2 regions of the Geodermatophilus sp. Leaf369 genome follow, and region 2 is predicted to be linked to the other one. Evidence: riboswitches for the same ligand, from Rfam matches in the RefSeq annotation. Region 2 holds a riboswitch; the other holds the start of a gene.

Region 1 (4,190 bases), on a different contig from region 2:
CCGCAGCGGTCGAGCGGGCGCGGACCCGGCCGGGTGCCCTGATCAGCGCACCCCGTGTCTACGAGAACATGCTGTCGTCGCAGCCGTTGGCGTTCAACCTGTTCGCCGAGCTGGCCGCCGACCTGGACCTGGCGACGTCGGTGTGCCGCCTGCTGTGGCCGGACCTCGTGCGCACCGTGACGACGATCGAGTTTGAGTGGTCCCCGGGTCGAGGGGACGACCGGTTCCTGGGGAACCGCTCGGCGTTCGACGTCGCCATTCGGGCCGTCGACGCCGCCGGGCGACCGACGTGCGTGGGCATCGAGGTGAAGTACCACGAAGACCTGACCCAGGATCCCGGTCCACCCCGGTCGGACCGGTACGGCGAGGTCGCCCGAGAGTCCGGGGTCTTCACCGACCCCGAGGCACCCGCACTGCGTGCCCTGCCGCTGCGCCAGCTGTGGCTGGACCACCTGCTGGCCCTGTCCATGGTCGGCGACGCCCCGGACCGTGTGGCCGCGACGAGGTTCGTCGTCCTGGCACCCGCCACCAACCCGGCGGTCGTCTCGGCCGACGTGCGCTACCGCGAGCTCCTGTCGGACGCACTCACCTACGAGCGGAGGACCCTGGAGGAGGTGGGTGCTGTCATCGCCGGAACGACCCCGGGACGGTGGATCCGGGACTTCCACCAGCGCTACCTCACTCCGCCGACCTGAGCCCCTCACCGGCTGGACGTCGGCCGTCGGCGATCGCGCCCAGCAGCACCTGAGCCGAGAGCCCCGTGTCCGGCAGCGCCACCAGCAGGCGGGCGCTCCCGGTCGGCTCGGGCACAGCGGCGAGCTCACGCACGGCAACCGCGTTCACCGTCGTCTGCTCGGCCGCAGCGATCGCCTCCAACGCCGCGACGACGTGCTCCGGGACGTTCGTCAGGTGCAGGGTCGCCATCCCGACATTCTCCGGGCCCACGACCGACTCGGCAGGCACGCGTCACGCAGCTGGCCAGGACCGACGGGGCATCACGACCACCACCGTGTGCCCGTTCCCCACGTGCAGGCTGCAGTCCAGCCCGTCCCGATGGCGCAGCACCGACTCCAGCGCGGACACCCACGCGTCGTCGCCGGGGGACAGCCCGGCCGGGCCGCGACGTTCCAGGCACATGGCCAGGTGCAGCTCGGTGCGGTCGGCGCCTTCGGACTCGGCCACGACGTCGTGCAGCTGGACCAGGTTGCCGATGGCCAGTCGGTCGGGCTCGGCGTCGAGGTCCTCGACCGGGACGCACAGCGGGACCATCGTGCCGTCGGCTCGCAGCCACGTCAGGAAGAGCGAGCGACGGACGGGCTGGCCGCCCAGGGTGAGCAGTCCCTTCCAGCGCTCGGTCAGCTCGGCGTCGGTGGTCACGGGGACGGTGGGCAGCGGCGGTGTCGTCATGCCCGGCAGCCTCGCGCGAACGGCGGCCACCGCGATGATCTTGTCCACAGGGTGCGTTTCTGTCGGACCCCCGTCCTAGGCTGAGAAACAGGTCCAGAGCGGACAGCGCACAGCCTCCCGGCTTGCTGTCCCGGCAACCTCGCTCCGCACAAGGTGCCTCCGGGAGAAGACCGGGTCGACCGCGTCCGCGGTCGGCAAGGGTGGGGCGCCCGACGGCGCCCCCGGGCGAGAGGGCTCCCATGCCTGATGACACCCACCGCGGCGACCGCTTCGAGCCGCCGTACACAGCCGTCCCGCGGCACCTGCCGTCGTTCGCCGACTGCGCACGGCAGGCCCCCGGTCACCGTCCGCACCACATCCAGGTCCGGTTGTCTGCTGAGGCGCAGACCCGCGAAATCGTCGTCGTGATGGACGTCGACCGGGAATCCGCGGTCGTGGCGGCGGGCGACCAACTGCTCCGCGTCCGCACCCACGACGCCCCGCGGGTGGCTGCCCTCGTCCGCCGGCACGGGCCGGTCGCGCACCTGGACCGGCGGCACCACCTGCTGCTGCTCGACCTGCCCGACGAAGGCCACCGGGCCGCGTTCTCCGTGCGGCTCCCGGGTGAGGGAGCCAGCCCCTGCTCTCCCGCCGACGGGTGAGACCGCCTCAACAACCACCGGCCACGAGCCGATGCGAGCGGAACCACCCCGACAGGAGCCGACCCCGTGGACCGCACCGCCGACGACCGCACCTCAGACGACCCCGTCTCGCCCCGCCTGCTGCTCTTCGGCGTGCTCACGCCGCTGCTGGTCGGCGGCTTCGTGCCCGCGCTGGCCGGGATCGCGACGGTCTGGCTGTTCTGCGGGCTCGCGGCACTGGTGGTCACGTCGATGGGCGTCGCCGTCCGCCGGGGTGACCCGGGGGAGGACGGCGACGAGGAGTCCGTGGTCGGGGGTCACTGGTGGCGGCTGGTCGACGAGGACCCCAACACCGCGGCGGCCCGGGCAGGCAGCTGGGGCTGACCGGGAGTAGACCGGAGCACGTGCACCGCATCGCGCTCCTCGACGACCACCAGTCCGCCGCCGCCCGCTTCGCCGACTGGTCGACGCTGCCAGTCGAGGCAGAGGTGGTCGCGTTCGCCGACCACGTCGCTGATCCCGACGCCCTCGTGGCGAGGCTCCGCGGCTTCGACGTCGTCGTCGCCATGCGTGAGCGCACCGCCTTCCCCCGCGAGGTGCTCGAGCGGCTCACCGACCTCCGCCTGCTGGTCACCACCGGCGCGGCCAACGCCGCCATCGACCTCGACGCGGCGAGAGATCTCGGCGTCGCGGTGACCGGCACCGGCGCGCACGGGCCGGCCACTGCCGAGATGACCTGGGCGCTGATCCTCGCCGTCGCCCGCAACGTCCCGGTCGAGGACGCCTCGATGCGGGCCGGCGGCTGGCAGCACACCGTCGGCCGCGACCTCGCCGGCGCCACCCTCGGCGTCATCGGGCTGGGCAACCTCGGCTCGGCGGTCGCCCGGGTCGGGCAGGCCTTCGGCATGAACGTCGTCGCGTGGAGCCAGAACCTCACCGACGATCGCGCCGCCGAGGTCGGCGTCCGCCGGGTCGAGCGGGACGAGCTGCTGCGCACGGCGGACGTCGTCTCGATCCACCTCAAGCTCTCCGACCGCACCCGTGGGCTCCTCGGTGCACCCGAGCTGGCGCTGATGAAGCCGACCGCGATCCTGGTCAACACCAGCCGCGGGCCGATCGTCGACGAGGCCGCCCTCGTCGCGGCACTCCGGGACGGGTCGATCCACGGCGCCGGTCTCGACGTCTACGACACCGAGCCGCTGCCGGTGGACTCCCCGCTGCGCGAGCTGCGCCGCGCCGTCCTCACCCCGCACCTGGGCTACGTCACCGAGCGCACCTACGAGGTCTTCTGGCGCGACGCCGTCGCCGACGTCGCGGCCTGGCTGTCGGGCGCGCCCGTGCGGGTGCTGTAGCGACAGTCGTCACCCTGCCGGGGGAACCGCGCTGACATCCCCGGCGCGGAACCGGATCGGTGCTGAAATGGGTCGGTGAAGCTGCTCCGCACGCCCGAGGTCGCCACGCCCCGGGCGATGGCGGGCACCATCGCCGTCTTCTACGTCGTCGGCGGGCTGGCCGGACTGCTCATCACCTGGGGCGCGGACACCCGCGGCGCCCAGGAGGTCGCACTCCTGACGCTGTCCGCCACGGCCTTCGCCTGCGCGGTCGTCGTCCACCGGTGGGCGCGGGGCTGGCCGCGCTGGGCCTTCCACGTCGCGATCAGCTCCGCGGTGGTCCTGATCGCCGTCGCCGTCGTGCTGGCGCCGGACGCGGCCAGTGCGCTGGTGGTCGCCGCGTTGATGTCGTTCGTGGTCGTGGTCGGCTACCTGTTCTTCAGCCTCGTCGTCGGCACCGCCTACCTGGTGGGCGCCCTGGTGGCCGCGACACTCTCCCTCCACGTGCAGGGCGACGTCGCCCTGCCCACCGCGTTGGCCCTCCAGGCGGTGGTCGTCGCGCTGGGCACGGTCACCCGCAGCCTGGTGCTGCGCGCCTCGGGGGCCAGTCGTGACCCACTCACCGACCTGAGGAACCGCCGCGGCTTCGACCAGGCGATGCAGGAACTGCTGACGAACGCGGGGGGCGACGTCCGGATGTCGGCCGCGCTGCTGGACCTGGACGGGTTCAAGGCGGTCAACGACACCCAGGGCCACGAGGCCGGGGACCAGGTGCTCCGCCAGGTCGCCGAGGCGTGGAGCGCAGCACTGCCGGCGGGAGCGGTGCTGGCCC
Region 2 (4,190 bases):
GTCGAAGGAACGCCCTGCGCGGACACCAGCCGGAACCCGGCGTCCACGTGCAGCCGGCCCGAGCCGGCCTGCTCCGCGGCCACCCCGCGCGCCAGCAGCGCACGCAGCAGCGGGTCGGTGGTGCGCCCGACGTCGACGGCCGGCACTCGGGCCTCGACCAGCGCGGTCGCCGTCGTCACCGTGTCGGTGCTCGACGAGCGGGCGACCCAGCGGCCGTCCTCCAGACCCACGACGGTGTCGGCGCCGGTGAACCGGACGAGGCCGGCCTCGGACAGCGCGAGGAGCTCCTCCAGCCGCGGGGACGGCGGGCCGCTGGCGAGGTGGCTGAACAGGTTCATCCACCAGCCGCTGACGTCCTCCCGCTCCGAGCGGGGGGTCAGCCGGCCGGCCCGCACCAGCCCGGCGATGGTCCCGTGGCAGAACAGCAGCGCGGTGAACACCGCCTGGTCGGCGCTGTGTGCGGGGTCGGCGGCGCGGGCGAGGTCGGCGCGGACGTAGCCGCGCACCCACTCCTGGAGCTCCTCGTCGGAGGAGAACCGCGCGCCGGCCAACGGCCGGTCCAGCCGAGCGAGGTCGAACCGGTCGGCGGGGTCGGGGACGGCGGCGGCGACCAGCTCGGTCAGGTCGTCGGTGGCCGCGTACGCCTCGGCGAACTCCGCCCACGGCATCGCGACCCGCTCCGGGTGGGCCCGGAACAGCTCGGTGTGGTGCGCCCAGCCCAGCTCCCGGGCGATCACCGGTCCGAGGTCGGCGCGCAGGTCCAGCTGCCGGTCGCCGAAGCGCGCGGTGAGCGCGTCGGGGGTGAAGAACCGCAGCGGCACCGGCGGGCCGGCCCACGGGTAGCCCAGCTTGGCCTTGTAGGGGGTGCCCCGGCGGGAGCCCACGTGCAGCACCGGCTCGGCACCCGACGGGCGGTAGACCAGCCGGCCGTCGGCGTCCCGCTCGTGCACCCCGCCGCGACCCCCGGTGAGCAGCGTGACCAGGTCGACGAAGGCCAGCCCGGCGCCGCGCACCAGCACGTCCTCCCCCGGCTGGAGCACCGAGAGGTCGAGGTCGGCGGTGTACGCGGTCGGCACGTGGGTCAGTCCGGCCGCGGCGGCGGCGGCGCCGAGGGCGGTCTCCTCGTCGGTGGCCGTGCGGTCCAGGTGCCCCTGGGCGAGCACGACGGTGTCCGCGCGCAGCGTCCCGCCGTCCTCGAGCCGCAGCTCCACACCGTGCGGGTGCTCGACGAGGTCGACGACCCGGGTGGCGTGCCGGTGCAGGGCCAGCCCCGGCACGGCGGCCAGGGAGTCGAGCACCCAGGACAGGTAGGCGCTGACCAGAGTGCGCGGGGGGAAGGTGTCCGAGGTGAGCCGCCGGGCGAGCTCGCCGACCGGACCGGGCAGCCCGACCCCCACCTGCTCGGCCCACTCCCACACCGTGGCCGACGTCACCACCCGCTCGGGCACCGTCACCGAGTCGTCGGGCAGCACGGTCACGTCGCGCACCAGTGAGTTGGCCCACAACAGGTCGGACTGGTCGGTCCGCCAGACCCGACCGGCACCCGGCGGGAACGGGTCGACCAGGTGCACGTCGAGGCGGCGGCCGTCGGCGTGGGCGAGGAGCCGCTCGAGCACGCCGAGGGCGGTGGGGCCGGCCCCGACGAGGGCGACGGTGAGGGAGGACGTGCTGGTCACAGGGGTGCTCCGGAGCTGGAGACGGGCGGTGGGCGCAGGCTCAGGCAGGTCGACAGAGCGCGCTGCCGGTGCGCCGGAGGTCGACGTGCCGACGACGGACGAGCGGCTGGTCGGGCACGGGGACCTCCTCTCCGGGGCGGGCGGACGGATCCATTCTCCACCAAGTCGATCGGATTTGACGACTGAGCGTTCGAGGTCCTAACTTCTCCGCAGGTCCTGAGTACCAGCTGCAAGCCCCGGCTCGCTGGTCGGCAACCCTCCGCTGCGGTGGGGTGCCCCGGGTGACGACCTGGCGACGGCGATCGACTGTCGCAAGCGCAGCCCCGCCTCGTCGGCGGGGGACGAGGAGACGACATGGCCCAGCACTCGACCGCCCTGCGGTCCGCGGGGCGTCCTGCGCTCCTCCTGGTCGGGCGGCCGGTCATCGACCTGGTCCGCACCGACAGCGCGCTCTGTCGCTGACCCGACCGCGCCCCCCTCCCCCGGCCTCTGCCCGGGGACCTCGGACGACCCCTCTCCTGGAGCTCCCCCATGTCCCGACCCCTCCTGCTCGACGCCAGAGGCCCGCGATGACCGCCCTGCAGACCCGCCCGTCGGAGTCCGCCGTCCCACCCGCGGGCACGCCCTACGACCGGTTCACGGTGGTCAAGGCGAGGAACCCCGGCCGCTGGGCGGCCACCGCCGTGGTCGCGGTGCTGCTGGCGATGGTGCTGAACTCGCTGATCACCAACCCGCGGTGGGAGTGGGACGTCGTCCTGGCCTACCTCGGCGAGGTCTCGATCGTCCGCGGGGTCTGGACGACGATCCAGCTCACCCTGATCACCGCGGTGCTCGGGTTCGCCCTGGGCACGGTGCTGGCGCTCATGCGGCTGTCGCGCTCGCCGCTGCTGCGGTCGGTGAGCTGGGGGTACACCTGGATCTTCCGGTCCGTGCCGCTGATCCTGCAGCTGCTGCTCTGGTACAACCTCGCCTACCTGTACCAGACCATCGACCTGGGCATCCCGTTCGGACCGTCGTTCGCCAGCTTCGAGACGCTGTCGCTGATCGACAAGTTCGGCGCCGCGATCCTGGGCCTGGGCCTGCACCAGGCCGCCTACTCCGCCGAGATCGTGCGGGCCGGCATCCTCTCGGTCGACCAGGGCCAGCACGAGGCCGCTGCCAGCCTCGGCATCCCGCGCCGCCGGCAGTCCACCAAGATCGTGCTGCCGCAGGCGATGCGCACCATCGTGCCCACCGCGGTCAACGAGATCATCGGCCTGTTCAAGGGCACCTCGATCGTCTACGTGCTGGCCCTGGGCGAGCTGTTCTACACCGTCAGCGTCATCTACGGCCGCACCCAGCGGGTGCTCCCGATGCTCGTCGTGGCCGCGATCTGGTACATCGTGCTCACCACGGTGGTCACCGTCATCCAGTACTACGTGGAGCGGTACTACGCCAAGGGCGCCGTCCGCACGCTGCCACCGACACCCCTGCAACGGCTGCGCGGCAACCTCACCGCGGGCATCTCCCGGGTACGCCCCACCGGTGCCGCCGCGACCTCCGGCCAGGACCCGGTGACCCGATGACCGCCGTCGAGACCCGTCCCGGTCGCGTCGAGGTGCACGGGGTGCACAAGTCCTTCGGCACGAACGAGGTGCTGCACGGCGTCGACCTCGTGGTCGAACCGGGCAGCGTGACCGTCGTCCTCGGGCCCTCGGGGTCGGGCAAGTCGACCCTGCTGCGGTCGATCAACCACCTGGAGACCGTGGACCGGGGCTTCGTCGCCCTGGACGGCGAACTCGTCGGCTACCGCCGGAAGGGCGACAAGCTGCACGAGCTCAAGGAGAAGGACCTGCTGCGCCAGCGCACCCGGTTCGGCTTTGTCTTCCAGTCCTTCAACCTCTTCCCGCACCTCACCGCGCTGCAGAACGTCACCGAGGCCCCGGTCTCGGCGCAGGGCCGGGACCGGCGCGAGGTGGAGGCCGAGGCACGGGAGCTGCTGGCCCGGGTCGGGCTGGCCGACAAGGCCGACGCACACCCCCGGCAGCTCTCCGGCGGGCAGCAGCAGCGGGTCGCCATCGCCCGGGCGCTGGCCATGAAGCCCGCGGTGCTGCTCTTCGACGAGCCCACCTCGGCGCTGGACCCCGAGCTGGTCGGCGAGGTGCTCGCCGTCATCGCCGACCTGGCCCGCACCGGCACCACGATGATCGTGGTCACCCACGAGATCGGCTTCGCCCGCCAGGCCGCCGACCAGATCGTCTTCATGGACGAGGGCCGCGTCGTCGAGCAGGGCACCCCCGCGCAGGTCCTCGACGACCCGCAGCACGAACGGACCAAGGCCTTCCTGGCCAAGGTCCTGTAGCCCCACCCCCCCAGGTCCCGGACGGCGCGCCCGCGCCGTCCGTCGTAGAAGCACGCCCCGAAGAGGAAGAACCCCCCGTGACTGCACACCTGCGACGCAGCACCGTCGCCTTGTCCCTGGCCACCGCCGCACTCCTGGCCCTCGGGGCGTGCAGCAGCAGCGCCGAGATCGAG

The links. A riboswitch is a leader RNA that binds a small molecule or an ion and turns the genes downstream of it on or off. The one in region 2 is predicted to bind S-adenosylmethionine.
Positions count from the first base shown of each region.
Region 1: another riboswitch for S-adenosylmethionine. It lies ahead of ASG36_RS18515 (hypothetical protein); the one in region 2 lies ahead of ASG36_RS10385 (amino acid ABC transporter permease).

Region 1 is NZ_LMQA01000004.1:450,750-454,939, reverse strand. It holds gene ASG36_RS18530 (hypothetical protein) at 1-695, shown strand, start outside; gene ASG36_RS22065 (antitoxin) at 679-924, opposite strand; gene ASG36_RS18520 (hypothetical protein) at 967-1,407, opposite strand; SAM riboswitch class IV at 1,498-1,614, shown strand; gene ASG36_RS18515 (hypothetical protein) at 1,647-2,048, shown strand; gene ASG36_RS18510 (hypothetical protein) at 2,115-2,411, shown strand; gene ASG36_RS18505 (D-2-hydroxyacid dehydrogenase family protein) at 2,432-3,379, shown strand; gene ASG36_RS18500 (bifunctional diguanylate cyclase/phosphodiesterase) at 3,455-4,190, shown strand, end outside.
Region 2 is NZ_LMQA01000002.1:323,967-328,156, reverse strand. It holds gene ASG36_RS10390 (FAD/NAD(P)-binding domain-containing protein) at 1-1,676, opposite strand, end outside; SAM riboswitch class IV at 1,889-2,000, shown strand; gene ASG36_RS10385 (amino acid ABC transporter permease) at 2,246-3,241, shown strand; gene ASG36_RS10380 (amino acid ABC transporter ATP-binding protein) at 3,238-4,017, shown strand; gene ASG36_RS10375 (ABC transporter substrate-binding protein) at 4,095-4,190, shown strand, end outside.